3 regions of the Pantoea sp. X-Soil-MYKO-1289 genome follow, and region 1 is predicted to be linked to each of the others. Evidence: predicted binding sites of a transcription regulator. Region 1 holds the regulator's gene; each other region holds the start of a gene.
What was found. The regulator LexA, encoded in region 1, represses DNA repair genes until DNA is damaged. The targets are predictions, from matches to a motif close to TNCTGTATGTACATACAGNA.
Positions count from the first base shown of each region.

Region 2: AC6I7Z_RS08690 (metal-dependent hydrolase) is a predicted target of LexA. The motif match lies at 2,872-2,891, and genes of this name have one in related genera.
Region 3: mutH (DNA mismatch repair endonuclease MutH) is a predicted target of LexA. The motif match lies at 3,684-3,703, and genes of this name have one in related genera.

Region 1 is NZ_AP036004.1:3,733,519-3,743,249, reverse strand. It holds gene panS (ketopantoate/pantoate/pantothenate transporter PanS) at 1-170, shown strand, start outside; gene AC6I7Z_RS17835 (Na/Pi cotransporter family protein) at 197-1,822, opposite strand; gene psiE (phosphate-starvation-inducible protein PsiE) at 2,111-2,521, shown strand; gene ubiC (chorismate lyase) at 2,591-3,103, shown strand; gene ubiA (4-hydroxybenzoate octaprenyltransferase) at 3,134-4,000, shown strand; gene plsB (glycerol-3-phosphate 1-O-acyltransferase PlsB) at 4,105-6,528, opposite strand; gene AC6I7Z_RS17810 (diacylglycerol kinase) at 6,657-7,025, shown strand; gene lexA (transcriptional repressor LexA) at 7,132-7,746, shown strand; gene dinF (MATE family efflux transporter DinF) at 7,877-9,199, shown strand; gene AC6I7Z_RS17795 (CsbD family protein) at 9,380-9,592, shown strand; gene zur (zinc uptake transcriptional repressor Zur) at 9,641-9,731, opposite strand, start outside.
Region 2 is NZ_AP036004.1:1,810,032-1,819,762, reverse strand. It holds gene AC6I7Z_RS08710 (YniB family protein) at 1-109, opposite strand, end outside; gene hxpB (hexitol phosphatase HxpB) at 253-933, shown strand; gene kduI (5-dehydro-4-deoxy-D-glucuronate isomerase) at 1,116-1,952, shown strand; gene kduD (2-dehydro-3-deoxy-D-gluconate 5-dehydrogenase KduD) at 1,969-2,730, shown strand; gene AC6I7Z_RS08690 (metal-dependent hydrolase) at 2,909-3,499, shown strand; gene AC6I7Z_RS08685 (L-cystine transporter) at 3,655-5,046, shown strand; gene AC6I7Z_RS08680 (DUF6515 family protein) at 5,242-5,625, shown strand; gene osmE (osmotically-inducible lipoprotein OsmE) at 5,692-6,027, opposite strand; gene AC6I7Z_RS08670 (TetR/AcrR family transcriptional regulator) at 6,219-6,797, shown strand; gene AC6I7Z_RS08665 (multidrug effflux MFS transporter) at 6,794-7,987, shown strand; gene nadE (NAD(+) synthase) at 8,114-8,938, shown strand; gene cho (excinuclease Cho) at 9,065-9,731, shown strand, end outside.
Region 3 is NZ_AP036004.1:910,474-920,204, forward strand. It holds gene dinB (DNA polymerase IV) at 1-180, shown strand, start outside; gene AC6I7Z_RS04340 (NADP(H)-dependent aldo-keto reductase) at 442-1,482, opposite strand; gene AC6I7Z_RS04345 (YgdI/YgdR family lipoprotein) at 1,623-1,841, opposite strand; gene AC6I7Z_RS04350 (TerC family protein) at 2,003-2,713, opposite strand; gene mutH (DNA mismatch repair endonuclease MutH) at 2,774-3,451, opposite strand; gene rppH (RNA pyrophosphohydrolase) at 4,138-4,668, shown strand; gene ptsP (phosphoenolpyruvate--protein phosphotransferase) at 4,680-6,926, shown strand; gene lgt (prolipoprotein diacylglyceryl transferase) at 7,046-7,927, shown strand; gene thyA (thymidylate synthase) at 7,924-8,718, shown strand; gene AC6I7Z_RS04380 (prepilin-type N-terminal cleavage/methylation domain-containing protein) at 8,906-9,376, shown strand; gene AC6I7Z_RS04385 (prepilin peptidase-dependent protein) at 9,367-9,731, shown strand, end outside.

The sequences.
Region 1 (9,731 bases):
CGCTGGCGCTGGAGGTCGGCATGCAGAACTCCGGCCTGGCGGCGACGCTGGGCAAGCTCTACTTCTCGCCGCTGGCCGCGCTGCCGGGCGCGCTCTTTTCGGTCTGGCACAATCTCTCTGGTTCGCTGCTGGCGGGCTACTGGTCAGGCAAACCGGTCGACAAGAAGTAACAGAGCGGGGGCCGGGCGCCCCCGCTTCACTCCTCGTCCCGCTCGTCGTCCGGCTGCTCCAGCAGCGTATAGGCTACGCTGCACAGCAGCGAATTCAGGCGCTTCATATCCCCCAGCAGACCGAGATGCAGCGAGCTGGTTTCAATGCTCTGGACGTTCTTTTGATGCAGTCGCTCGACATGCGCATGCGAAAAACGGCGAATCAGAATGCGGAAGCGATGCTTGGCGCGGCGCAGCCGCTTCGCGCTGGTGACGTCGCGCGAGAGAAATACCGACAGGCTGAGGCGCAGGTTCGCCAGCAGCTGCTCATGCAGCGTCTCTAACTCCTCGATCCCTTCCGCCGAGAAGGCGCGGCGCGGCGTCAGCGCCTTATCCGCCACATCGCCGCTCATGCGTTCGATAATGTCGCCCGCCTGCTCAAGATTCAGCGACATTTCGATAATTTCACCCCAGCGGCGCGAATCCTCTTCCGACAGATCTTCTTTCGGCATGCGCGCCAGATAGAGCTTGATGGCGGTATAGAGCACGTCTACATCGTCGTCCAGCCGCCGCACCGTGCGCTCTTCGCGCACTTCGCCGTGCACCACTTTATTGAACGCCTCCAGCATCATTTCCAGCACGTCGCCGATGCGCAGCGTCTCGCGCGCGGCGTTGACCAGCGCCAGCGTCGGCGTATCCAGCGCGCTGCGGTCGAGATGGCGAGGTTTCATCGCCATATCCGCCTCGGCATCCTCGCTGATAAGACGGGTGCAGAGCCGCGCCATCGGATCGGCGAAGGGCACCATGATCAGGCAGCGGATCAGGTTGTAGAAGACGTGGAAGAAGATCACCAGCTCTTCATCGTTGACCGGCATCTTATCCAGCCAGGGCGCCAGCAGGTTGATAAAGGGCAGCACCGCCAGCGATCCGAGCAGTTTGAACAGCAGACTGCCGAGCGCCACCCGCTTGCCGGCGGCGTTGGAGCCGCTGGCGTTCAGCATCGCCAGCAGGCCGCTGCCGAGGTTGGCGCCGATGACCAGACAGAGCGCGACTTTAAACGAAATCACGCCTGCGGCGGTCAGCGTGGCGGTAATCAGCACCGCCGCCAGGCTGGAGTAGCTGATAATGGCGAAGACCGCGCCGATAAGGGCATCCAGCAGAATATCGCCGGTCAGGCTGGAGAAGAGCACCTGTACTCCAGCCGCCTGCGTAATCGGCCGGGCAGCGCTGACAATCAGCTGCAGCGCCAGCAAAATCAGCCCCAGACCGATGCTGGCGCGCCCCATCTGACCGATGCGCGTCTGCTTGCGCGACAGGAAGAAGACCACGCCGAAAAAGATAAACAGCGGCGACAGCCAGGAGAGGTCGAAGGTCAGAATACGCGCCATGATGGCGGTGCCGACGTCGGCGCCCAGCACTACCACCAGCGCAGGCGTCAGGCCCATCAGCTTCTGCGCCACAAAGGAGGTCGCCAGCAGCGTGGTGGCGTTGCTGCTCTGCACCAGCGTGGTCACGCCGATGCCCGCCAGAAAAGCCATGGGTTTCTTTTCGATGCTGCGGCTGAGCACGCGGCGCAGGTCGGCGCCGAAGACGCGCATAATGCCGGAGCGCACGATATGGGTGCCCCAGACCAGCAGGGCGACGGCGGAGAGAAGATTAAGCAGGGTTAACACGTCATGCCACTCCACAACCGTCAGGCTAAAAAGCAGCAGAGAGCCAGCCTGACGGAAAGAGCAATCTGCAAAACGAACGGCCGGGCGGGCGCATTTTTTCCTGAATTTTAAGCGACCTGCGCGCGCTGCCGACCTTTTAACTGTAGACCAGTTCGCTGATACGGGAAGGGGATCGACGCTGCATTTTTGCCCACGGCGACGCGCGCCGCGATGCCGCTATCTTGTGATTCAGGTCACATTACAGCATGATGACGGTTCTTTATTAATAAGCCATTATCGAGGCGAATCATGAACCTTAAACCCACCGGCGGTCAGTACATCGCACTGGCGCTGCAATGGGTACTGAACCTGGGGCTGCTGGCGCTGGCGGTTATTCTGGCGGTGTTTCTGGGCAAAGAGACGCTGCACCTTGCCAACGTGCTGCTGAATGTCGGGGAACAGGCCTCCTCTTATCTGCTGATTGAGGGGATCGTAATCTATTTCCTCTACTTCGAATTTATCGCGCTGATCGTTAAATACTTCCAGTCTGGCTACCACTTCCCGCTGCGCTATTTTGTCTATATCGGCATTACGGCGATTATTCGGCTGATTATCGTCGACCATAAAAATCCCTTCGACACGCTCTGCTACTCCGGTGCCATCCTGATTCTGGTGGTGACGCTGTGGCTGGCGAACAGCAACCGCCTGAAGCGCGAATAGCTGCCGCCAGGTGTGCCCGCCGCGCCTCTGCGCTACACTGTTGCCCTCAAAATTGACGGGAGTGGTGATATGTCGCAAGAGGCGCTCAGCTTATTACGCGCGCTCAACTGGCTGCCATCCACGCATCCGACGCTGACCGCGCCGCTGCTGGACTGGCTGATGGAGGAGGACTCCATGACGCGCCGTTTCGAGCAGCACTGTCGGCAGGTGACGGTGCGGCCGATGCGCGAAGGCTTTATCAACGCCGATGAGCTTACCGATGAAAGGGCGCTTCTGCCGGACGATGCACGCTTCTGGCTGCGCGAGATCGTGCTGTGCGGCGATGACGAACCCTGGCTTATCGGCCGCACGCTGGTGCCGGAGAGCACGCTCAACGGCCCGGAGCAGATGCTGCAACAGCTGGGAACGCGCCCGCTTGGCCGCTATCTTTTCTCCTCTTCGACCTTAAGCCGCGATTTTATCGAACCGGGCAGCGTCGGCGCGCTCTGGGGACGCCGCTCGCGCCTGCGGCTGTCGGGCAAGCCGCTGCTGCTGACGGAACTGTTTTTACCCGCCTCGCCGCTCTATCGCGACCTGGCCTGAGGACGATTAAACGTGGAAAAAAGCGTACAGATGAGTAAGTTTCAGGCCTATAGCCGCCTGATGCGTATTGATAAACCGATCGGCACGCTGCTGCTGCTGTGGCCGACGCTGTGGGCGCTCTGGCTGTCGGATATGGGCGTGCCGCCGCTGTCGGTGCTGGTGGTGTTTGTGCTCGGCGTGTTTGTGATGCGCGCGGCGGGCTGCGTGATTAACGATTTCGCTGACCGCAAGGTCGACGGCTTCGTGAAGCGTACCGCAGGCCGACCGCTGCCCAGCGGCGCGGTCAGCGAGAAAGAGGCTAAAATCCTGTTTGTGCTGCTGGGCTTGCTGGCGTTCGCGCTGGTGCTCACCATGAACCTGATGACGATTCTGCTTTCGCTCGGCGGCCTGGCGCTGGCCTGGTGCTATCCCTTTATGAAGCGCTACACCCATCTGCCGCAGGTGGTGTTAGGCGCGGCGTTCGGCTGGGCGATTCCCATGGCCTGGGCTGCGGTTAGTGAGTCCTTACCACTAGAGTGCTGGCTGGTATTTCTGGCAAACATCTGCTGGACCGTCGCCTATGATACGCAGTACGCCATGGTCGATCGCGATGACGATATCAAGATTGGCGTCAAATCGACGGCGATTCTGTTTGGTCGCTACGACAAGCTGATTATCGGCCTGCTGCAGCTCGCAACCCTGGGTCTGCTGGCGCTGGTGGGACTGCTGATGCAGCTTAACGCCTTCTTTTACTGGTCGCTGCTCGGCGCCGCCGCGCTGTTTATTTATCAGCAGAAGCTGATTGTCCGCCGCGAGCGCGACGCCTGCTTTCAGGGCTTTCTTAACAACAACTATGTCGGGCTGGTGGTGTTTATCGGCGTGGTGCTGAATACGCCGCCGTTTAGCCAGCTGTTTTAAACGCCGTTTTTTAACGGGCACCCATGCCCACCGCGCAGGCACCTTCCAGGCAACAAAAAAGGGCGACATCTCTGTCGCCCCTGGTTTTTGCTGCCCGCGGCAGGCTACTCGTGCGCCACCGCGCTTTCGATGGTCAGCCGCACATCGCTGGTCACCAGATCGGCCAGAATATGCCAGGTAGCCTGCGTACGCTCGACGTCGGCGTCGCCGGTGTCGCTGATATAACCCTCATCGCGCAGCGTCAGCACCAGCGTGGTGAACACCGCCTTATCGAAAAACTCCGGCGCATTAATGCCGTGCAGCACCGAAAGACGCTGCGCCAGCATACGGCTCTCTTTCTCCAGCGTGCCGCGGTTGATGGTCGGTTTGGCGCTGAGGATCGAGAAGGTGATGGCGAAACGCTGCAGGGTCTCGCGGATGCCGGCGGCCAGCAGCTGCAGCGTGCGATAACGCGCGGCGGTGTGGCGCAGCTGTCCATCCTGCAGGGTGATCAGACCCTGACGCGCCAGCTCCTGACAGAGGGCGCTCAGCAGCGCCGGCAGCGCGTCGATTTCCCAGCGCAGGAATAGCTCGCTTTTCAGCATCGGGTAGATTAGACGCACCTGGCGCAGCAGTTCGGCTTCGCTCAGGTTCGGGTGCTGCTGAATAATGGCGGCGATCAGCGACGGCATGACCAGCATATGGTGAATATTGTTGCGGTAATAGGTCATCAGCACCGCCTGCTCGCGCGGCAGAATGATGATGTCGCCGATATTGTCCTGCTCGGTTTCGAACTTATTCATGCTCATGGCATGGTTCAGCAGCTCTTCCGCTGAAAGCGGCGGCACGGTCGATTCCGGCGAATAGGGCACATTGCGCAGCAGCTCGGTATAGCACTCAAGCTGCTCGATCAGCTGCTCGCGGGTTAGCGAACGCTGACGTGAGGCGAGCAGCGCGGTCACGCACAGGTTCATGGCGTTGGCGGCGCCCGCTTCATTGATGCGCACCATCAGACGCGCCGCGATATCGTTCACCGTTGGCGTCAGCCAGCTGGGACGCTGCGGTTCAATCGGATCGATGGCGTCGCGCCACTCCGGCACCTGCTTGTTGAGGTAGTTCACCAGCGGCAGCGGTTCGCCGAAGTTAACGTAGCCCTGGCCCAGATTGCGCAGCTTACGCAGGCCGCGCACCATCTGCATAAAGCCTTCTTTCTCTTTCGCCGCGCCGCGCAGCTCTTTGGCGTAAGTGCCCACTTCCATTACGTGCTCATAGCCGATATAGATCGGCACCAGCGTAATCGGTCGCTTGCCGCCGCGCAGCATCGCCTGCAGCGTCATCGCCAGCGTGCCGGTTTTCGGATCGAGCAAACGACCGGTACGTGAGCGCCCACCTTCAACGAAATACTCGACCGAGTAACCGCGGCTGAACAGCTCGCCGAGATATTCGCGGAACACGGTGGCGTAGAGTTTGTTGCCTTTGAAGGTGCGGCGAATAAAGAACGCGCCCAGGCGGCGGAAGATTGGCCCGGCTGGCCAGAAGTTCAGGTTGATGCCTGCGGCGATATGCGGCGGCACCAGCCCCTGGTGATAAAGCACGTAGGAGAGCAGCAGGTAATCCATATGGCTGCGATGGCAGGGCACATAGACGATCTCGTGGCCATCTTCCGCCAGCTGGCGCACGCGTTCGCCGCCGTTGACGTTGATGCCCTGATAGAGACGGCTCCACAGCCAGCCCATCACGCGATCGGTAACGCGGATCGCCTCATAGGAGAAGTCGGCGGCGATCTCCTCCATCATTTCGACGGCGTTCTGCTGCGCCTTCTCATGGGAAAGCTTTTTACTGCGCGCCTCTTCTTCCACCGCTTTTTCAATCGCCTTGGACTGCAGCAGCTTGTTGAAGAGATCCTGACGCGCCGGCAGACGCGGGCCGACCGCGGCTAAACGCTGGCGCGCGAAATGAATGCGCGCCACGCGCGCCAGTTTCTGCGCGATCGATTTGTCGGTGCCATGCTGCGTCGCCATCCAGCGCAGCGAAACGGTGGGGGAAAAGCGCACAAAGCTGTCGCGGCCGTGCCAGATAATAGCGAAGAACTTTTCAACCCCGTTAAGCTCGCGCAGGTGTGGCGCATCGTCGCCCTGAACCTCGCGGCCAGGCGCGCGCCCGAACATCACCGATACCGGCAGCATCTGGATATCGAGCTGAGGATTGCTGCGGTGCAGATCGAGGTACTCGTGGAAAATCTTCACCGATTCCGTATTCGGCCCGAAATGGGGGAATACGCGCGGACCGTCGTGGATAAACACGTGGCGCGGCAGCAGCGCGCCGTCGATTTCCAGCGGCGACAGCGGATCGGGCAAATTATGCTTCAGACACTGCTGGCGCAGCGTCAGCAAATCCGCCTTGGAATCGTATGGCAGCACGTACATAATCGGCCGCGTCGGATCGAGTCCATGTTCGGAAACGGGATCGCCCGGAATAGCCTTCGTTTTTACCAGAATAGAAAGTGGTAAATTCAACAATTTATAATAAAGTTTACGCCAACCTGACATAGACAACATGAAGCCTCTTGTTAGCAAAGCGCCGCAAGCATATCAGAAAGTGCTGCGAAGATCTGTGGTGGTGCCAAACGCACCTGGCCCAGACATTGACGTCAAACAACTAAAAGGGTTCCCTCGCAATGGCAAGTAATACCACCGGTTTACTCAGGATTGTAAAAGCGGCAGGCTACTCGTGGCAGGGGCTGCGCGCCGCCTGGCAGCATGAAGCCGCGTTTCGTCAGGAAGCTACGGCCGCCATCGTCGCGATCGTCATCGCCTGCTGGCTGGATGTCGACACCGTGGCGCGCATCCTGATGATCGGATCGGTGGTGCTGGTGATCATCGTCGAGATCCTCAACAGCGCGATTGAAGCGGTGGTCGACCGCATCGGCCAGGAGCGTCATCCGCTGGCGGGGCGGGCGAAAGATATGGGATCCGCCGCCGTCTTGCTCACTATCATACTGGCGCTGTTTGTCTGGGTCGCGCTGCTCTGGACCCATTTGCGATAGCCTTTCCAGAATTACCCAAATGGCTGTTATTTCCCTGGGTTTTGGTTTTCATTTCGCCAATACCTGTATATACTCACAGCGACTGTATAAACAACCAGGGGGCGGGATGAAAGCATTAACCACCAGGCAGCAACAGGTTTATGACCTGATTCGCGACCATATCAACCAGACGGGCATGCCGCCAACGCGTGCGGAGATCGCCTCGCAGCTGGGGTTCCGTTCCCCCAACGCCGCCGAAGAACACCTCAAAGCGCTGGCGCGTAAAGGCGTTATCGAGATCGTTTCCGGCGCATCACGCGGCATTCGCCTGCTGATGGAAGAGGAAGAGTCCAACGGACTGCCGTTAATCGGCCGCGTCGCCGCCGGCGAGCCGCTGCTGGCGCAGGAACACATTGAAACGCACTACAAAGTCGATCCCGACCTGTTCAAGCCCTCTGCTGACTTCCTGCTGCGCGTCGCCGGTATGTCGATGAAAGATATCGGCATTATGGATGGCGATCTGCTGGCTGTGCATAAAACGCAGGATGTACGTAACGGTCAGGTCGTCGTGGCGCGCATTGATGACGAAGTCACGGTAAAGCGCTGGAAAAAGCAGGGCACCGTGGTTCATCTGCTGCCGGAAAACAACGACTTCGAGCCGATTATCGTCGACACCCGCACGCAGTCGCTGACCGTTGAAGGTCTGGCGGTAGGCGTGGTGCGCAACGGCGAGTGGCTCTGACCGCTGGCCTTCAGACGCCTGCATCCCTTCGTCAGGCGTCTGTACGCTAATCTTTTCACGCGTCTCCTGCGGCTAACGTCGCGCCGGGGCCGCCTCGCTTCTTTTAACGTTTTCAGGCATGGACCGGCTGATGCGTCTCTTCTCTGCTGACGACCGACAACTCTGGCGGCTGGCGCTGCCGATGATCCTCTCCAATATCACCGTGCCGCTGCTTGGCCTGGTGGACACTGCCGTTATCGGCCATCTCGACAGTCCGGTTTACCTTGGCGGCGTAGCGATTGGCGCGACCGCGACCAGCTTCGTCTTTATGCTTTTACTCTTTCTGCGCATGAGCACCACCGGCATTACCGCGCAGGCCTTTGGCGCGCGGGATACGCAGGCGCTGGCGCGCGCCCTGACGCAGCCGCTACTGATGGCGCTGCTTGCGGGCCTGCTGTTTATCCTGCTGCGCGAGCCGCTCAGCGCGCTGACAGGTCGGCTGGCGGGCGGCGATCCGCAGGTGCAGGAGCAGGCCGCGATCTTTATTAATATCCGCTGGCTCAGCGCGCCGGCGACGCTGGCGAATATGGTGATCCTCGGCTGGCTGCTGGGCGTGCAGTACGCCCGCGCGCCGGTCGTGCTGCTGGTGGTGGGCAACGCGGTCAATATTCTGCTCGATCTCTGGCTGGTGCTCGGGCTGAAGTGGGGCGTGGCAGGGGCGGCGAGCGCCACGGCGCTGGCGGAATATGTTACGCTGGCGGTCGGACTGGCGATGGTGTGGCGCGTACTGAAGCTACGCGGCATCTCGATAGCGATGTTGAAAGAGAGCTGGCGCGGCGATATCAGCCGCCTGCTGCGCCTCAATCGCGACATTATGCTGCGCTCGCTGCTGCTGCAGCTCTGCTTTGCCTCGCTGACGCTTATCGGCGCGCGACTGGGGTCGGAAATTGTCGCCGCTAATGCCGTGCTGCTGATGTTCATCACCTTTACCGCCTATGCGCTCGACGGCTTCGCCTACGCGGTGGAAGCCGTCTCCGGCGAGGCCTATGGCGCGCGCGACGGCAAACGACTGCTGTCGGTGTGGCGCGCCGCCTGCCGACAGGCGGGCATGGTCGCGCTCGCCTTTGCGCTTATTTACGCGGCGAGCGGCGACGCTATCGTGTCGATGCTGACCTCGCTGGAGTCGCTGCGGCAGCTGGTCGATCGCTATCTTATCTGGCAGATCGTTCTGCCGCTGGCGGGCGTATGGTGCTATCTGCTGGACGGCCTGTTTATCGGCGCGACGCGCGGACGCGAAATGCGCAACAGTATGGCGATGGCCGCGCTGGGCTATTTCCTGACATTGCTGACTCTCCCCTGGCTAGGCAATCACGGTTTATGGCTGGCGGTCACGGTTTTTCTTGCGCTACGCGGCGTTTCGCTTTGGCTGATCTGGCGGCGTGAATGGCGCTTAAAACGCTGGTTTCAAAGTTAATTTGCGCGCGCAGCGGCAGCCGTAACACGCTGCGCCTGACGGATTATTCTGTATTTATGCGCCGGTTGCCGATTCGTCTACTATAATTACCTTACAACAGCGCGACACAGCAGCGCTTTGTATTGTCGTACTGCCAATGTGTGGTGGTATGTAAAACTAAGGATGACGTGGAGGTCTGACATGAATAAAGACGAAGCGAGCGGTAACTGGAAGCAGTTCAAAGGCAAATTCAAAGAAAAATGGGGCAAGCTGACCGACGATGACATGCAGGTTATCGAAGGTAAACGCGATCAGCTTGTCGGCAAAATTCAGGAACGCTACGGTTACGCTAAGGATGAGGCAGAGAAAGAAGTCTCAGACTGGGAAACCCAGAATAAAGATTACCGCTGGTAATCTCCTCGCTCAGGCTTGATCTGAGCGATCGGCACAGGGAAGTGCCGCTTACCCTCTTTTTCCGCGCTTTTTCCCTTCAGACTCATGATCGTGACTGCAGCTATCCTGATGCGTACAGGCTTCAACCTCCGCACATCGG
Region 2 (9,731 bases), 1.9 Mb from region 1:
ACATAAAGCTCAGCACTGAAATCACGGTCGACAGCAGCGCGAGCAAAAAAATCGCCCAGCCAGCCACTCGCTTAAGGATGGCAATGCGGCCAGCCTGTTGATAAGTCATGGTATCTCCTGTACCTGAATCCCGTTTGCAGCCAGTCTACCTGCCTGTGGTTTTTATTTCCCGTAAAAAGCGCCGCCTGCGCCACTTTCGCGGCGCGCGCCGGCCCATGATAAGGTAGCGCAAATTCTACAAGGAGCCAGCCGATGAGTTACACCCGCCCCGTTTATGCCGCCCTGTTTGATATGGATGGTTTGATTATCGACTCTGAACCGCTGTGGGATCAGGCAGAACTGGATATCTTCGCCACGCTCAACGTCGATCTGTCGCGCCGCAGCGAGCTGCCGGACACGCTCGGTCTGCGCATCGATCAGGTGGTGCGCATGTGGTATGAAACCCTGCCCTGGTCAGGCCCGGATCAGCAGACGGTCACGGCGCGCATTATCGCCCGCGCGCTGGCGCTGATTGAAGAGCAGCGCCCGCTGCTGCCAGGGGTGAAACAGGCGCTGCAGCTCTGTCGGCAGCGCGGGCTGAAAACCGGCCTGGTCTCCGCCTCGCCGCTGATGATGCTGGAGCGCGTGCTGGCGCTGTTTGACCTGCGCGACCATTTCGACGTGCTGGTCTCCGCCGAGGCGCTGCCTTACAGCAAACCGCATCCGCAGGTCTATCTCGACGCCGCCGCGCGGCTGGGCGTCGATCCGCTCAACTGCGTAACCCTGGAGGATTCGGTTAACGGCATGATCGCCACCAAAGCGGCGCGCATGCGTTCTGTGGTGGTGCCGCCCGCCGCGCTGCGCGAGGATCCGCGCTGGTCGCTGGCTAACGTAAAGCTGGACGATCTGACCCAGCTGACCGCCGCGCATCTGCTGGGCGAGTCGGCACGCTAAAGCGCGAACGCGCCGCTTATTCGCACCTACCCGCCGCCGGCGGGTTTTTCTTTGCGGCATGATCCCCCTCTCAAATAAATAAAACAGCGTTTCATTTTTATTGAATTGATCCTCCACTCCTCCTAAGATGCCCTCAGACGCCCTGCGGGGCCTATGCACCTGTTTCGCCAGAGGGGACCAGAATGGACGTTCGTCAAAGCATTCACAGCGAGCATGCCCGTCAGCTCGACACCGCCGCGCTGCGCCGCGAATTTCTGATTGAGAAGATCTTTGAAGCCGACCGCTATACGCTCACCTACAGCCATATCGACCGCATTATTATCGGCGGCGTGATGCCGGTCGCCGACGGCGTGACCTTCGGCAACGAGATGGGCAAACAGCTGGGCGTCAGCTACTTCCTGGAGCGCCGCGAGCTGGGCGTTATCAATATCGGCGGACCGGGCACCATCGAGGTAGACGGCAAGGTCTGGGAGATCGGGACGGAAGAGGCGCTCTACGTCGGCAAAGGCGCCCAGACGCTGAGCTTCCGCAGCAACGACGCCTCACGTCCGGCGAAGTTCTATTTCAACAGCGCGCCCGCGCACAGCCGCTTTCCCGATAAAAAAGTCGGCAAAGAGGACGCGGTCCGCACCACGCTGGGCGATGCGGCGACCTCAAACCGCCGCACCATCAACAAATATCTGGTGCCGGACGTGCTGCCGACCTGCCAGCTCACCATGGGCCTGACGCGCCTGGACGAAGGCAACCTGTGGAACACCATGCCGTGTCACACCCACGAACGCCGGATGGAGGTCTACTTCTACTTCGATATGAACCCGGACAGCGCGGTGTTTCATATGATGGGCCAGCCGCAGGAGACGCGTCATCTGCTGGTGCATAACGAACAGGCGGTTATCTCGCCCAGCTGGTCGATTCATGCCGGCGTCGGCACCGAACGCTACACCTTTATCTGGGGCATGGTCGGCGAGAATCAGGTATTCGACGACATGGATCATGTCAACATCCGCGATCTGCGCTAACAAAGGAGGCGCTCTCATGATACTCAACGCATTTAATCTGGAAGGTAAAATCGCGCTGGTCACCGGCTGCAACACCGGGCTCGGCCAGGGTATGGCGCTGGGGCTGGCGCAGGCCGGCTGCGATATCGTCGGCGTTAACCGCGACGATCCCACGGAAACGCAGCAGCGCGTCGAAGCGCTGGGCCGCCGCTTCTGGTCGCTGCAGGCGGATCTTATCCGCACCGAGCAGGTGCCGGGCGTGGTGGAGAAAGCGGTTGCCGCCGCAGGCAAAATCGACATCCTGGTCAACAACGCCGGGATTATCCGCCGCGAGGACGCGCTGAACTTCAGCGAACAGGACTGGGACGACGTGATGAACATCAACAGCAAAAGCGTCTTTTTCCTGTCGCAGCAGGTGGCGCGCCAGTTTATCGCGCAGGGCCAGGGCGGCAAAATCATCAACATCGCCTCGATGCTCTCTTTCCAGGGCGGCATTCGCGTCCCCTCCTACACGGCGTCGAAAAGCGCGGTGATGGGCCTGACGCGGCTGATGGCGAACGAGTGGGCGAAACACGGCATCAACGTCAACGCCATCGCGCCGGGCTATATGGCGACCAACAATACCGAACAGCTGCGCAGCGACGAAGGCCGCAGCGCCGAGATCCTCGGACGCATCCCCGCCGCGCGCTGGGGCGTGCCGGAAGATATGATGGGTCCGGTGGTTTTCCTCGCCTCTTCAGCCTCTGACTATGTCAACGGCTACACGCTGGCGGTCGACGGCGGCTGGCTGGCGCGCTAGCGTCACGCAGAGCATAAGAGGCGGCCCAACGGCCTGCTGCTGACAAACCCGACGAAACGGCGGCGCAATGCCGCCGTTTCGCTAAAAAAATTCACGCTTCGTTACAGCGTCACAACTTCTCATTTACTGGATAAATCCCTATACTGGATGCATCGACAGTTTGCAGCCAGGTTTTATCATGACGGGCGAAGGCCACGTAATTTTCGCTATTGCCACCGCTATTTTCGCCAAACGCGCAGAGCTGACGCCCGTGCTGGCGCAGGCCGACTGGTGGCACCTGATTTCCGCCTCGCTGCTCACCTGTCTGCTGCCCGACATCGACCACCCTAAATCTCTGCTCGGCCAGCGGCTAAAATGGCTGTCGTACCCTATCGCCCGCGCCTTCGGCCACCGCGGCTTTACCCATAGCCTGCTGGCGGTGGCCGCCAGCCTGTGGCTGTTTCAGATAAACGTGCCCGACGACTGGCTGCTGCCCGCTGACGTGCTGCAGGGCATGACGCTGGGTTATCTCAGCCATATTGTTGCCGATATGCTGACGCCCGCCGGCGTGCCGCTGCTGTGGCCGTGCCGCTGGCGCTTTCGTCTGCCGATCCTCAGAAGCCAGAAAGGCAATCAGCTGGAGCGCACGCTCTGCCTGGCGCTGGTGGGCTACGCGCTCTGGTTTCCGCCCGGCTCGCCCTCTTTTGGTGCGAACGGCTGGCCAACGCAGCTGTTCGATACGCTGCAAAATGGCGTCTCTCGTCTGATTTCCACCCAAAAAGCGCATTAAAGCAGCAGAAAACGCTGTCTGGTTATAAGGCATTCCATTTGGATATAAGTCGGCGTCCGGGTGAGCTGGTAACATAGCGCCACTTAATTCGTGCGTCACAATATCTGACGTTCCGGCGCAATAGCTGTCGTCGGGCGTGTCTTTCGGGAGCCAACATGGATCTACCTCTGATTCTTAATCTCGCAGCCTTCGTCGCGCTGCTGCTGCTGCTGTCGCGCCTCGGCCGCGATAGCTGGAGCCTGTCGAAAAAGGTGCTGGTCGGTCTGGTGATCGGCGTGCTGTTCGGCCTGGCGCTGCAGACCATTTACGGCGCGCAGAGCGAGGTGCTGAAAACCTCTATTAGCTGGTTCAATATCGTGGGCAACGGCTATGTGCAGCTGCTGCAGATGATCGTGATGCCGCTGGTGTTCGCCTCTATCCTCAGCGCCGTCGCGCGCCTGCATAACGCCTCGTCGCTGGGCAAAATCAGCCTGCTCACCATCGGCGTGCTGCTGTTCACCACCGCCATCTCCGCGCTGGTGGGCGTGCTGGTCACCGGCCTGTTCCACCTCAGCGCCGAGGGGCTGGTACAAGGGGCGCAGGAGAGCGCGCGCCTTGCCGCGATCCAGAGCAACTACGCGGGCAAAGTGGCGGACCTCACCGTGCCGCAGCTGCTGCTCTCTTTCGTGCCGAAAAATCCGTTCGCCGATCTGACCGGCGCCAGCCCGACCTCGATTATCAGCGTAGTGATCTTCGCCGCCTTCCTCGGCGTGGCCGCGCTGCAGCTGCTGAAGGATGACGAAGCCAAAGGCCAGCGCGTGCTGGTGGCGATCGATACTCTGCAGTCCTGGGTGATGAAGCTGGTGCGTCTGATCATGAAGCTGACGCCCTACGGCGTGCTGGCGCTGATGACCAAAGTGGTCGCCGGCTCCAACCTGCAGGACATTATCAAGCTGGGCGGCTTCGTCGTCGCCTCCTACCTGGGTCTGGCGATTATGTTCGGCGTGCACGCGCTGCTGCTGTCGGTCAACGGTATCAACCCGCTGCGCTTCTTCCGCAAGGTCTGGCCGGTGATCACCTTCGCCTTTACCAGCCGCTCCAGCGCCGCGAGCATTCCGCTTAACGTGGAAACGCAGACGCGTCGCCTGGGCGTACCGGAATCGATCGCCAGCTTCTCCGCCTCTTTCGGCGCGACAATCGGTCAAAACGGCTGCGCAGGTCTCTATCCGACCATGCTGGCAGTGATGGTTGCGCCGACCGTTGGCATTAACCCGTTCGATCCGGTCTGGATCGCCACGCTGGTGGGCATCGTTACGCTGAGCTCCGCAGGCGTGGCGGGCGTAGGCGGCGGCGCGACCTTCGCCGCGCTGATCGTGCTGCCGGCGATGGGTCTGCCGGTGACGCTGGTCGCCCTGCTGATCTCTATCGAACCGCTGATCGATATGGGCCGTACCGCGCTCAACGTCAACGGCTCGATGACCGCTGGCTCCCTCACCAGCCGCTGGCTCGGCATGACCGACAAAGCGGTGCTGGAGAGTGACGAGCACGCAGAGCTGGCGCACCGCTAAGCGCGCGCTGCATGACGATAAACCGGGCCATCGCGCCCGGTTTTTTTATCTCCGCGCTTCATAATCCGCCCCCTTTATGGCGACGCCGTTAAGAAAGCGTTAAGCGTGGTAAAGAGAGGAAAAAGTCGCCCTTCTGCGCTTGTTTTCACAGCGGAAAAAGAGAATGCTTCAGGCAGTTATCGCAGGAGAAAACCCATGAAAAAAGTTATCGCCTCGCTGCTGGCGCTAACGCTGTTGTCGCCAGCGCTTGTCTCTGCTCACCCCGGCGGCTGGGGTCCCGGCCCGGGTCCGCACTGGGGCGGCCACGGCCGCGGCTGGGGCGGTCCAGGCCCGCTGCGCTTTCTGCCTGAAGCGGCGACCGCGGTGCTGATCGGCGGCCTGACCTACTACATGCTCAACGGCGCTTACTATCAGCGTCAGGGCGAAAATTACGTGGTGGTGCAGCCGCCTGCCGAGCAGGATGGCGCGCTGCGCGTGCTCGACTTTAACGGACGCCGTTTTTACGTGCAGGAGGGCCACTACTATCAGCGCGATATCAGCGGCAACTATATCGAGGTGCCGCGTCCCGCAGGACTCTAAGCAGCCATAACGAAAAACGGCCCGTCAATGACGGGCCGTTTGCTTTCTGTTCTTTCGCTTCGCAGCTTACTGAGCAGCCTGCGGATCGGTATCGTAATCTTTACAGCTCTGGAAACCGTAGTTCATGACGCGACCGGTGTCGCTATAGCTCACGAAGTAGGTCTGCGGCTTGCCGTCACGCTCGCCCAGCACATAGGTCTGGCAGGTGCCGCGCGCGTGAACCATGGTGATTTCAGTAGAAGCCGGGCCTGCAATCTGGCGAACCTGATCGCGCGTCATGCCTTTTTTCACATCCTTAACCACGGGCTTGCTCACGTAGCTCTCAGCACGATCGTAAGCCGTACAACCAGACAGTGCGACCAGCGTCAGCGCCGCAGCGATACATCCCATTGCTTTATTCATCGAGTTGTTCCTCATTGTATTGTCCATGTAAGCTTAAGCCTGGAACAGAAATGCAGATTAATCAACTTTATGGCGCACTTTTAAGTTCAGTCTGAACTGTCAGGTTAGCGTAAAAAGGCTGGCCTAAACGCGATCGCTCCGTATAATCCGGCGCGAGAATAAGCACTCTCAAAACTATTTTCGGAGGCAGGATGAACCCACAGCGCGACGCGCGGCATCGCAAGCGCCAGGATGAGATCATCGCGGCGGCGCGGCGCTGTTTTCGTCAGTCAGGCTTCCACGGCGCCAGCATGGCGCAGCTTGCCAGCGCCGCCAGCCTGAGCGTCGGGCAGATCTATCGCTACTTTCCCAGCAAAGACGCGCTGATTGAAGAGATGGTGAAACGCATCGTCGACGGCCGCGTGGTGGCGATGAGCGCGCAGAGCGACGCCAGCCATATCGCCGATATGATCGCCCGCCGCGAAACCCTGCACGACGAGGATGAGATGCTGATGCTGGAGGTTGCCGCCGAGGCGAGCCGCAATCCGCGCGTCAGCGATATCCTGCAGGCCGCCGAGACGCGCCTGTTTCACAACGCCTGTGAAAAAATGCGCGCGGACTATCCGCACCTTACCGAGCCGCAGCGTGCCGCCTGCGTCGAAGTGCTGGCGGTGCTGATAGAAGGCACCGCTTTTCGCCGCCTGACGACGCAGAAAGCGTCGGCGGATCTGCTTTATACCCTCTACAAACAGATGATCCACAACTTAGTCAACCCCTCAGAGGACAAATGACACCTGCACGCAATAACCGACTGGTCTATGCCATCACGCTGGGCCTGCTGGCGGCGCTCGGCCCGCTCTGCATCGATCTCTACCTGCCTGCGCTGCCTGAACTGGCGCGCGATCTGCAAACCTCGACCGCCACGGCGCAGCTTAGCCTTACCGCCGGCCTGCTCGGCCTCGGCGCCGGACAGCTGCTGTTCGGACCGATGAGCGATAAGTTCGGCCGCCTGCGTCCGTTGACGCTTTCGCTGGCGCTGCTGTTTATCGCCTCGATCGGCTGCGCGCTGGCGCAGGATATCCACCAGCTGCTGCTGGCGCGCCTGTTCGAAGGCCTGGCGGGCGCGGGCGGCGCGGTGCTGTCGCGCGCGGTGGCGCGCGATATGTACAGCGGCCATGAGCTGACGCGCTTCTTCGCGCTGCTGATGCTGGTGAACGGCCTGGCGCCGATCGGCGCGCCGGTGCTGGGCGGCGTGCTGATGACGCTGCTTAACTGGCGCGGCATCTTCGTGGTGCTGGGCGCGACGGCGCTGCTGCTGATCCTGCTGGCGCGCTGGAAACTGCACGAAACCCTGCCGCCCGAGCGCCGCAGCCAGGGATCGGTCTTTTCGGCCTGGGCGGCGCTGGGCCAGGTGGTGGTTCATCGTCCCTTTATGGGCTTCTGTCTGACGCAGGCCTTTATGATGTCGGGCATGTTCGCCTATATCGGCGCGTCGCCCTTTGTGCTGCAGCAGATTTACGGCCTGTCGCCGCAGGCGTTCAGCTTCTGCTTCGCCGCGAACGGCATCGGGCTGGTGATCGCCTCGCAGACCAGCGCGCGTCTCTGCCCGCTCTGGGGCGAATATCGCGTGCTGAAGGGCGGCCTGACGCTGGCCTTTGCCGCCTCCAGCCTGCTGCTGCTGGCGGGCCTTCTCGCCGCACCGCTGCCGCTGGTGCTGGTGGCGCTCTTTTTCACCATCGCGAGCAACGGGGTGATCGCCACCACCGCCTCGTCGCTGGCGATGCAGAGCCAGGGCCATCGCGCCGGCAGCGCGTCGGCGGTGATCGGCGTCTGCATGTTCTCGTTCGGCGCGATATCGGTGCCCATTACCGGGCTGGGGGGCACCTCGCTCGTCAGCATGACCGGCACCATCTTCGGCTGCTTTATGCTGGCGATCCTGATGTTTATCTTCTTGGCGCAGAAACCGGCGCCGCGCGAATAAACTGCCTGATATGGCAACAGTTAGCCGGAAACAACTGGCGCTTTGGCTTGTTGTTTTCGGCGAGGCGCGTTAGCTTTAATAAAAGGTTCGCACGGGCCGACAGGCCTCTGACTTGAGGAGAGATTCATGTCACTGCAGCAGGAAATCATTACCGCACTCGGCGTTAGCCCGGATATCGACGCGCAGCAGGAAATTCGCCGCAGCGTCGATTTCCTCAAAAGCTATCTGAAGCGCAATCCGTTTTTGAAAACCCTGGTGCTCGGCATCAGCGGCGGTCAGGACTCGACGCTGGCGGGCAAACTGTCGCAGCTGGCGATCGGCGAACTGCGCGAAGAGAGCGGCGACAGCGCCTACACCTTTATCGCCGTGCGTCTGCCCTACGGCGTGCAGGCGGATGAGCAGGATTGTCAGGATGCGCTGGCGTTTATCCAGCCCGATCGCTCGCTGGTGGTCAATATCAAAGAGTCGGTGCTGGCCAGCGAACGCGCGCTGCGCGAGGCGGGCGTCGAACTCTCTGACTTTGTGCGCGGCAACGAAAAAGCGCGCGAGCGTATGAAGGCGCAGTACAGCATCGCCGGCATGACCAAAGGCCTGGTTGTAGGCACCGACCATGCGGCGGAAGCGGTGACCGGCTTCTTCACCAAATATGGCGATGGCGGCACCGACATCAACCCGCTGTTTCGCCTCAACAAACGTCAGGGCAAGCTGCTGCTGAAAACTCTGGGCTGTCCGGAACACCTCTACCTGAAACGCCCGACGGCGGATCTGGAAGACGATCGTCCTGGCCTGGAGGATGAAGTGGCGCTCGGCGTGACCTACGAGATGATTGACGACTACCTGGAAGGCAAAAGCGTCGCGCCGGAAACGGCGAAGATCATCGAAAACTGGTATGTGAAGACCGAGCACAAGCGTCGTCCGCCGATTACGGTGTTCGACGACTTCTGGAAATAATCCCCCTTTTCCCCTGCTGCCCGGCAGGGGAAATGTTATCCCGCCTCAATGTTCACCGGTTAACCCGCTGGCGAAAGCCTGAGCAGCCTGATATGCTGTATGAATACACAGTTACAGGAGTCTGTCTTGGTTCGACGTGCCGCCACGCACCGCCTCGAGTTCGACGCGGCTGCCATCTACGAATATCCCGAACACCTGCGCGAATGGCTGGAAGGTTTGCCCAATCAGCCCGGCGTCTATACCTTTCACGGCGACAGCGAGACGCTGCCGCTCTATATCGGGAAAAGCATCAATCTGCGCTCGCGCGTGATGTCGCACTTCCGCACGCCGGAAGAGGCGCGCATGCTGCGCCAGGCGCGACGCGTTAGCTGGATCCCCACCGCGGGCGATCTCGGCGCGCTGCTGCTGGAAGCGCAGATGATCAAGACGCAGCAGCCGCTGTTCAACAAGCGCCTGCGCAAAAATCGCCAGCTCTGCTCGATTCAGATCGCCGAGGGCAAGCCTGAGGTGGTCTACGCGCGCGACGTCGATTTTTCTCACTCCCCCAACCTCTTCGGTCTTTATCGCAGCCGCCATAAGGCGCTGGAGACGCTTAAGTATCTCGCCGACGAGCATCAGCTCTGCCACGGGCTGCTGGGGCTGGAGAAGCTGAGCGCCAACCGCGCCTGTTTTCGCGCTGCGCTGCGCCGCTGCGCCGGCGCCTGCTGCGGCCGTGAAACGCTGGACGATCATCAGGCGCGGCTGCTGGAAGCGCTGGAGAGCGTGCGGGTGATCTGCTGGCCGTGGCAGGGCC
Region 3 (9,731 bases), 2.8 Mb from region 1:
AACGATTTCCAGCTGACGACGCAGGAGCATATCTGGCCGGAGCTGAACAAAGAGGATTTGATCGCGGTGGCGCGTAAAGCCTGGGATGAGCGCCGCGCCGGACGCGGCGTGCGGCTGGTGGGATTGCACGTTACGCTGCTGGACCCACAGCTTGAGCGGCAGCTGCTGCTGGGGTTGTAACGAACAGGAAAAAAACAGTGATAGTGCGGCATGATTCTTCAGTGCCAGCGCAGGTAGCCTCGCCCGATCGCAAAGTCGCTGTTCGTCATCCCTGACCGCTCGGCCCGCGCCAATACGCACCTCATCCCTGAGGCGCGCCCGTTTCGGGCCAACGCGCTGCGTTGTTCAAAAACGCTCCCGGCGTTTTTGTCCCTGGCGCGGGACGCTTTGCTCTTCGGGCGTGGCTACCCGCTTGCTAAGCTATTTTGCGGTCTGTGAAAATTAAGGCGCCGGATAGGTGTAGCGGCGGTGAATCGCCTCGATCCCTTCCAGCACGTCGGCGTCCAGCGTCAGGTTGAAGCTGTCGATATTGATCTTCAGCTGCTCCATCGTCGTTGCGCCCAGCAGGGTGCTGGCGACGAACGGCTGCTGACGCACATAGGCCAGCGCCATCTGCGACGGATCCAGGCGATGCTTCTGCGCCAGCGCCACATATTCCGCAATCGCCAGCTGCGACTGCTCGCCGCTGTAGCGCGTAAAGCGGCTGAACAGCGTGTTGCGCGCGCCAGCCGGTTTCGCGCCGTTCAGATATTTGCCGCTCAGCGTGCCGAAAGCGAGGCTGGAGTAAGCCAGCAGCTCAACTCCTTCATGCTGGCTGATTTCCGCCAGGCCCACTTCAAAGCTGCGGTTCAGCAGGCTATAGGGGTTCTGAATGGTCACGATGCGCGGCAGCTCGTGCTTCTCCGCCAGCTGCAGATAGCGCATCACGCCCCAGGCCGTTTCGTTCGACACGCCGATATAGCGAATTTTGCCGGCGCGCACCTGCTCGGTCAGCGCTTCCAGCGTCTCCAGCAGCGTGACGGGAATGGTGGTCTCGCTGTACTGATAGCCCAGCTTGCCGAAATAGTTGGTCTGGCGCTGCGGCCAGTGCAGCTGATAAAGGTCGAGATAGTCGGTATTCAGGCGCTTCAGGCTGGCGTCCAGCGCGTCGCGGATATTCTTGCGGTCCAGCGCCTGGTTCGGGCGAATCGAGGCGTCTGCGCCGCGCGACGGGCCCGCGACCTTGCTGGCGAGGATCACTTTATCGCGGCTGCCGCGCGCCTTCAGCCAGCTGCCGATATACTTTTCGGTCAAGCCCTGGGTTTCCGGGCGCGGCGGCACCGGATACATTTCAGCGGTATCGATAAAGTTAATGCCGCTGGCGAGGGCGAAATCGAGCTGCTGGTGGGCGTCGGCTTCGCTATTCTGTTCACCAAACGTCATGGTTCCCAACCCCAGCTGACTCACTTCCAGCGTGCTATGGGGGATGCGGTGATAATGCATAGCCGTCTTCCTTATTTTTATGGAATGTAATGGTCTGTCCTGTGGGACTATAGCGCGTGAATCAGCGGGGAAGGAAGTGGGGAAAATCGGGGAAATCACCTGTCCGGGCAAATTGCGGGACAGGTGAGCTGAAATGGCACTTAACGCTCAATAATGGTCGACACTTCGTCGCCATTGATCTGCACTTCATGGCCCGACTGATCGGTATATTTCACCAGACCGGTCTCTTTATCGATGGTCGGCTTGCCTTCCGTCATAATCATCTGGCCATTTTTGGTTGCCATTACATAATCTGAACTGCATCCGCTCAGTGTAACGGCGGCAAAAATCAACACTGCTACGCCTGCCAACTCTTTCATCACGCTTATTCCTCTCACTCCCGTCAGCCAGTGGGCCGCGTCGCCCCGTCAGAGGCCACGCAGCATCAACTGCAAAAAGTGTAGTAATAAATGGTTTTAGCGCTTTGCGTTATCGCATGAATCTGAAAATAAAAGGGCGGCCGGCGGCCGCCCTTGACATCTTACGCCGCGCTTTTCTTAGCGCGCATCAGGTTCAGACACTCGACGGCCATGGAGAAGAACATGGCGAAATAAATGTAACCTTTTGGTACATGCACCGCGAAACTCTCCAGAATCAGGGTAAAACCCACCAGAATCAGAAAAGAGAGGGCAAGCATTTTGATAGAGGGATGGCGATCGACAAACTCGCCGATGGCGCGCGCGGCGAACATCATCATCAGCACGGCGATCACCACCGCGGCCATCATAATAAAGAGGTGATCGGAAAGGCCGACGGCGGTAATCACCGAGTCCAGGCTAAAGATGATATCCAGCAGCATGATCTGCACGATAGCGCCGAAGAAAGAGTGCACGTTGGTTTTGTGCTCCTCTTCGCCGCCTTCGATGGTTTCATGGATCTCCATGCTCGATTTCCACAGCAGAAACAGACCGCCGCCGAGCAGGATCAGATCGCGCCAGGAGAAGGCGTGATCGAGCAGGGTAAACAGCGGATGGGTCAGACGCGCCACCCAGGCGATAGAGGCCAGCAGGGCAAGACGCATCATCATAGCGCCCATCAGGCCGAGACGACGCGCGCTGGCCTGCTGATGTTTAGGCAGCTTCGCCACTACCAGCGACAGGAAAATAATATTATCAATACCCAGAACCACTTCGAGGATGGTCAGCGTGCCCAGCGCCAGCCAGGCGTTGGGATCGGTTATCCACTCAAACATGCGCACACTCAATCTTAAACGAAAAGTAAACGGCGATTATACGCATCCGCTTTGATGAACTTACAGTAAAAAATGACGCGCCAGCAGCGGGGCGGTGAAGCTCTTTTTCAGGTAAAAACCGCGCGGCAGCGTCATGATCGGCTCGCCGTGTTCGCCGATACCTTCGGTCAACGCCCGGCTGTTGGCGGCTTTCGGCCGGATCTGCAGCCAGGCGCCGTGGCGCGCGGTAATGCGTTCAACCTGGCCCAGCACGATCATATCCATCAGCTCCTCCCAGTCCTGGCGCAGCATGCGATCTTCCTCTTCGCTCGGGCTCCACAGCAGCGGCGCGCCGACGCGACGCTGGGCGAGAGGAATAGCGCGATCCCCCTCCACCGGGATCCACAGCACGCGCGCCAGCTTGTGGCGCACATGGCTCGTCTCCCAGGTCACGCCGCTGTTGCCGGTCAGCGGCGCCACGCAGACAAAAGTGGTTTCCAGCGGTTTGCCCTGCGCGTCGATGGGGATAGTTTTGAGTTCAATGCCGAGATGAGCGAAATCCTGCTCCGCCTTGCTGCCTGCGCTGGCGCCCAGATAGCGCTCCAGCAGCATGCCGACCCAGCCTTTATCGCGCTTCAGATCGGCCGGCATCGGCAGGCTGGCCTGCGCGGCCAGGGTCGCCAGCGACTGGCCCGCCAGCGCATGGGCGCGCGCCAGGAGAACGGCTTCATTTTCGGGCGGGGCAGGCAGCTGGAACATAACGAGCACTCTGTTGGTTAAAAAATAGACAGCTTTTCTTCCGCAAACTTTTCCCACAGCGGCGTCAGGAGAAAGGGTGCTGATAATAGCATGATTCCTCATGCTTTTTTAATTGTACGCCTTGCCGGCTTGCCACAGCCGTACAAGGTTATCCCGGACTGACGGCAATAATGAACAGGATCTTCGCCTGAGTTATCCACAGATCGGTGGGATAACCCGGCGGCACTCCCGCTACTGGTTCCATTTACAGCCTTGACTTTAGCGGAAAAGGCGCTTTTTTATCCAGTGATGAGCAAGTTTACTGCATTGTCTGTGGATAAAAACGACGTCGCTTGATCTTTAACCAGCTAAAACGCCTTCGCGCTTTCCACCGCAAAACTGGCCGCTTTTATTCTGAATAAGAGTTGTTTAATTACCTGTTTCTAAAATATAAAATTCATTTGCCACTATGCGAGGCTGATAAGGGACGCAAAAGTTTATTCAGCTAATTCCCGTGTTCTGCACAAAGCTATCCACAGAAAACGTGAATAAGATCGCCTCTTTACCGCCTTAATTGTTTATAACTCGGGCCAATACTGTGAGTTATCCAGGTGCGGCGCGGCGTTCTTCCCGACAATCCAGTGGTTTACCGCCTGTAAGGAGTGTGAAACAATCAGGCTATTCAAATTTAGCTTTGAGGTAGTCCAGTGATCGATGATGATGGCTACCGCCCGAATGTTGGTATCGTAATCTGTAACAGGCAAGGACAAGTGTTGTGGGCCAGGCGCTTTGGACAGCACTCCTGGCAGTTTCCTCAGGGAGGCATCAATCCGGGTGAAACCGCCGAACAGGCGATGTATCGCGAACTGTTCGAAGAAGTGGGTTTACACCGTAAAGATGTTCGAATACTTGCATCTACCCGAAACTGGTTGCGCTACAAATTGCCAAAACGTTTGGTGCGTTGGGACACAAAGCCGGTATGTATCGGCCAGAAACAAAAGTGGTTTCTTCTGCAGTTGATGAGCAGTGACGCGGATATCAATGTGCAACACAGCAGCACGCCGGAGTTCGACGGCTGGCGCTGGGTGAGCTTCTGGTATCCGGTGCGTCAGGTTGTCTCCTTTAAACGCGACGTCTATCGTCGCGTGATGAAGGAATTCGCTGGCGTGGTAATGTCGATGCAGGAGAGTGCGGGGCAGCAGCGCAGCGCGCCAGCCCATCGACGGAAAAGAGGATAGGCCACGCCCTTATGCTCACTCAGTTGCGCGAAATAGTAGAAAAGGTGGCGGGCGCGCCGCGGCTTAACGACGCGCTCGATATCCTGGTCAATGAGATCTGCCTGGCGATGGACACGGAAGTGTGCTCTGTTTATCTCGCGGATCACGATCACCATTGCTACTACCTGATGGCCACGCGCGGCCTGAAAAAACCGCGCGGGCGCACCGTTACGCTGGCGTTCGACGAAGGGATCGTCGGCCTGGTGGGACGCCTCGCCGAACCCATCAACCTTGCGGATGCGCAAAGTCACCCCAGCTTCAAATATATTCCCGCCGTTAAAGAAGAGCGCTATCGCTCCTTCCTTGGCGTGCCGATCATCAGCCGCCGGCAGCTGCTGGGCGTGCTGGTGGTGCAGCAGCGCGAACACCGCCAGTTCGACGAGAGCGAAGAGTCCTTCCTGGTCACGCTGGCGACGCAGATGGCGACCCTGCTGTCGCAGTCGCAGCTCGGCCAGCTGTTCGGCCAGTTCCGCCAGACGCGGGTGCGCGCTATCGCCGCCGCGCCGGGCGTCGCCGTCGCGCCGGGCTGGGTAGACGAAACGCAGCCGCTGCTGGATCAGGTTTCCGCCGCCTCGACGCTCGACGTGCAGCGCGAACGCGAGCGGCTGGTGCTGGCGATGAGCGAAGCCGCCAGCGAATTCCGCCGCTTCAGCAAACGTTTCGCCGCCGGCGTGCAGAAAGAGAGCGCGGCGATCTTCGATCTTTACTCCCACCTGTTGACCGATGCCCGCCTGAAAAAAGATCTCTTCGACGAGATCGAGCAGGGATCGGTTGCCGAATGGGCGGTCAAAAAGGTCATCGAAAAATTCGCCGCCCAGTTCGCCAGCCTTAGCGACAGCTACCTGCGCGAGCGCGCGGGCGATCTGCGCGTGCTGGGCCAGCGCCTGCTGTTTCATCTCGATGACTCGCTGGTCGGCACCAATGCCTGGCCGGAACGCTTTGTACTGGTGGCCGACGAGCTTACCGCCACCACGCTGGCGGAGCTGCCGCACGAGCGGCTGGCGGGCATCGTGGTGCGCGACGGCGCCGCGAACTCGCACGCCGCGATTCTGACGCGCGCCATGGGCATTCCCACGGTGATGGGCGCGGATATCCTGCCTGCGCAGCTCAATAAACGCCTGCTGATCGTCGACGGCTACCGCGGCGAGCTGTTAATCGATCCCGAGCCGGTGCTGGTGCAGGAGTATCAGCGCCTGATCAGCGAAGAGAACGCGCTGAGCAAAATGGCGGAAGGAGTTGTCGATCAGCCGGGCGAGCTGAAAAGCGGCGAGCGCATTCAGGTGATGCTTAACGCTGGCCTCAGCCCGGAACATGAGCAGACGCTCGACAGCTGGGTAGACGGCATCGGCCTCTACCGCACCGAAATTCCCTTTATGCTGCAGAACGGCTTCCCGTCCGAAGAGGAGCAGGTGGCGCAGTATCAGGGCATGCTGCAGCTGTTTCACAACAAGCCGGTCACGCTGCGCACGCTCGACGTCGGCGCCGATAAACAGCTGCCCTATATGCCGATCAGCGAAGAGAATCCCTGTCTCGGCTGGCGCGGCATTCGCCTGACGCTCGATCAGCCGGAGATTTTTCTGGTGCAGGTGCGCGCGATGCTGCGCGCCAACGCCGCCTCCGGCAACCTCAGCATTCTGCTGCCGATGATCAGCCATATCGACGAGATCGACGACGCAGTGCGGCTGATCCAGCGCGCCGGACGCGAAGTGGAAGAGATGCTGGGCTATATGATCCCCAAACCGCGCATCGGCGTGATGATCGAAGTGCCGTCGATGCTGTTTATGATCCCGCAGCTGCAGTCACGGGTCGATTTCGTCTCGGTCGGCACCAACGATCTGACCCAGTATCTGATGGCGGTGGATCGCAACAACACCCGCGTCGCCAACCTCTACGATCCGCTGCATCCCGCGATGCTGCGCGCGCTGCAGGCGATCGCCTCCGAAGCCCGTCTGGCGAATCTCGAACTCTGTCTTTGTGGTGAAATGGCGGGCGATCCGATGTGCGTCGCGCTGCTGGTGGGGCTTGGCTATCACCATCTCAGCATGAACGGCAAGAACGTGCCGCGCGTAAAATATCTGCTGCGCCATCTGGATAAAGAAGAGACGCAAAAGCTGAGCGAGCAAGGCCTGAGCGCACACACCGCGTCGGAGGTCCGCCATCTGGTCGCCGCCTTTATGGAGCGGCGCGGGCTGGGCGGCCTGATCCGCGGCGGACGCTAGGCGTTATCCTCGTTTACATTTACGCTGCTCTGTAAAAAACCAGGCTGTGCTATCATGCGCAGCCTTTAACATATCCGCCTGGCGCCCCTTTTTCAGGGCTGAAAATTGAATGGTGAATGATGAATAACGGCTATATCGCATTTCCGCAGTTCGATCCGGTGATCTTCTCTGTCGGACCGGTTTCGCTGCACTGGTACGGACTGATGTACCTCGTCGGCTTTATTTTTGCCATGTGGCTGGCGGTGCGCCGCGCCAACAAACCCGGCAGCGGCTGGAAAAAAGAGGAGGTTGAAAACCTGCTCTATGCTGGCTTCCTCGGCGTCTTTCTCGGCGGCCGCATCGGCTACGTGCTCTTCTATAACCTGCCGCTGTTTCTGGACAACCCGCTCTATCTGTTCAAAGTCTGGGATGGCGGCATGTCGTTCCACGGCGGCCTGATCGGCGTTATCGTGGTGATGCTGATCTTCGCGCGCCGCACCAAACGCACCTTTTTCCAGGTCTCTGACTTTATCGCGCCGCTGATCCCGTTCGGCCTCGGCGCAGGCCGTCTCGGCAACTTTATCAACGGCGAGCTGTGGGGCCGCGTGGCGCCTGACTTCAAATTCGCCATGCTCTTCCCTGGCTCACGCAGCGAAGATGTGGCGCTGGCGGCGAATAACCCAGGCTACCAGGATCTGCTGAACACCTACGGCGTGCTGCCGCGTCACCCCTCGCAGCTCTATGAGCTGATGCTGGAAGGCGTGGTGCTGTTTATTATTCTTAACCTGTTTATTCGCAAACCGCGTCCGATGGGCAGCGTCTCCGGCCTGTTCCTCATCGGCTACGGCGCGTTTCGCATTATCGTTGAATTCTTCCGTCAGCCAGATGCGCAGCTCGGCCTGTTCGAGGGCGGCGTCAGTATGGGGCAGATCCTCTCCATTCCGATGATCCTGGCGGGCATTATCATGATGGTCTGGGCGTATCGTCGTCGCCCGCAGCAACACACTCGAGAGGTAAAATGAAACAGTATCTGGACCTGATGCAACACGTGCTGAACCACGGCACGCCGAAATCTGACCGTACCGGCACCGGCACGCTGTCGATTTTCGGCCACCAGATGCGTTTCAACCTGCAGGATGGCTTTCCGCTGGTGACCACGAAAAAAGTGCATCTGCGCTCCATCATTCACGAGCTGCTGTGGTTCCTGAAGGGCGAGACCAATATCCGCTACCTGAAAGAGAACAAGGTCACTATCTGGGACGAGTGGGCGGATGAAAACGGCGACCTCGGCCCGGTTTACGGCAAACAGTGGCGCAGCTGGGGCAGCGCGCGCGGCGAAGAGATCGACCAGATTGCGAAGGTTATCGAACAGCTGAAGCGCGATCCCGATTCGCGTCGTATTATCGTCTCGGCGTGGAACGTCGGCGAGCTGGACGAGATGGCGCTGGCGCCGTGCCACGCCTTCTTCCAGTTCTACGTGGCGGACGGCAAACTCTCCTGCCAGCTCTATCAGCGCTCCTGCGATATCTTCCTCGGCCTGCCGTTCAATATCGCCAGCTACGCGCTGCTGGTGCATATGGTGGCGCAGCAGTGCGATCTGCAGGTCGGCGATTTCGTCTGGACCGGCGGCGACACCCACCTCTACAGCAACCATCTGGAGCAGGCGCGCCTGCAGCTGACGCGCGAGCCGCGCGCGCTGCCGAAGCTGGTGATTAAGCGCAAGCCCGACTCGATCTTCGACTACTGCTTCGAGGATTTCGAGATCGAAGGCTACGATCCCCATCCGGCCATTAAGGCGCCGGTCGCGGTGTAACCTCGCGATTAGCGGTAACAAAGCCCCGGCGTAGCCCTGCTTGCCGGGGCTTTTTTTATCCCGCTTTTGCGCCTTCTGCCGCATTTCTTTGCGGCTCTCTGCAACACGCCCATTTTTGCTGGAAAGCGGCGCGCATGGCCGGTCAACGGCGCTGGCGACGACGCACGCGGCGCGGCAGAGTAGCGCCATGAAAAAGAGAACAGACAAGGGTTTTACGCTGCCGGAACTGCTGTTCGTGCTGGCTATCGTCGGCATCCTCAGCCTCGGCGCGCTGCGGGGCTGGCAGGGCTGGCAGCAGCGACAGCAGCTGCGCGAGACGGCGCAACAGCTGCAGGGCTTTTTACAGCGGCTGCGCGCCCAGGCCAACTGGCAGAATCAGGATCGCGCGCTCTGGCTGATACCGGGCGAGCGCGGCTGTCTGGGCAGCGGCCCTAAACCTGACGGCGGCTGCGCGCGCAGCGGAAGACTGCGGTTCGTCGCGCCTTATCCCGGCGTTAGCCTGACGGCGCTGCGCGGCGAGCCGGGCTTCTACGGCCGCCGCAGCATGGCGAAGGCGGGCAGCCTGGAGTTCAGCAACGCCAGCGGCAGGCTGCGGCTGATTATCTCCGCGCGCGCCCGCATTCGTCTCTGCCAGCCGGAGGAGCAGGGATGCGACTGAAGATGGCGGGATTCAGCCTGCTGGAGATGCTGGTGGCGATGGCCGTTAGCGCGGTGCTGATGCTGAGCGCGGGACGCTTTTTACCGCTGCTGATCGGAGAGAGCCTGCGCCTGCAGCAGCGCGTTCAGCTGCGGGAAGATCTGCAGCAGCTGATGCAGACGCTGGAAAAAGCGGCGCGCCGCGCCGGCTACTGCAACGGCGAGTGCGGCGGGACGGCGCTCAGCCTCTCCGCCGGCTGCCTGCTGCTGCGCTGGGACGACAACAGCAACGGGAAATGGGAAGGCGTGAGCCACAGCGAAAGCGATTACTACGGCTTTCGGCTGCGGCAAAAGCAGCTGGAAACCCAGCGCGGCGT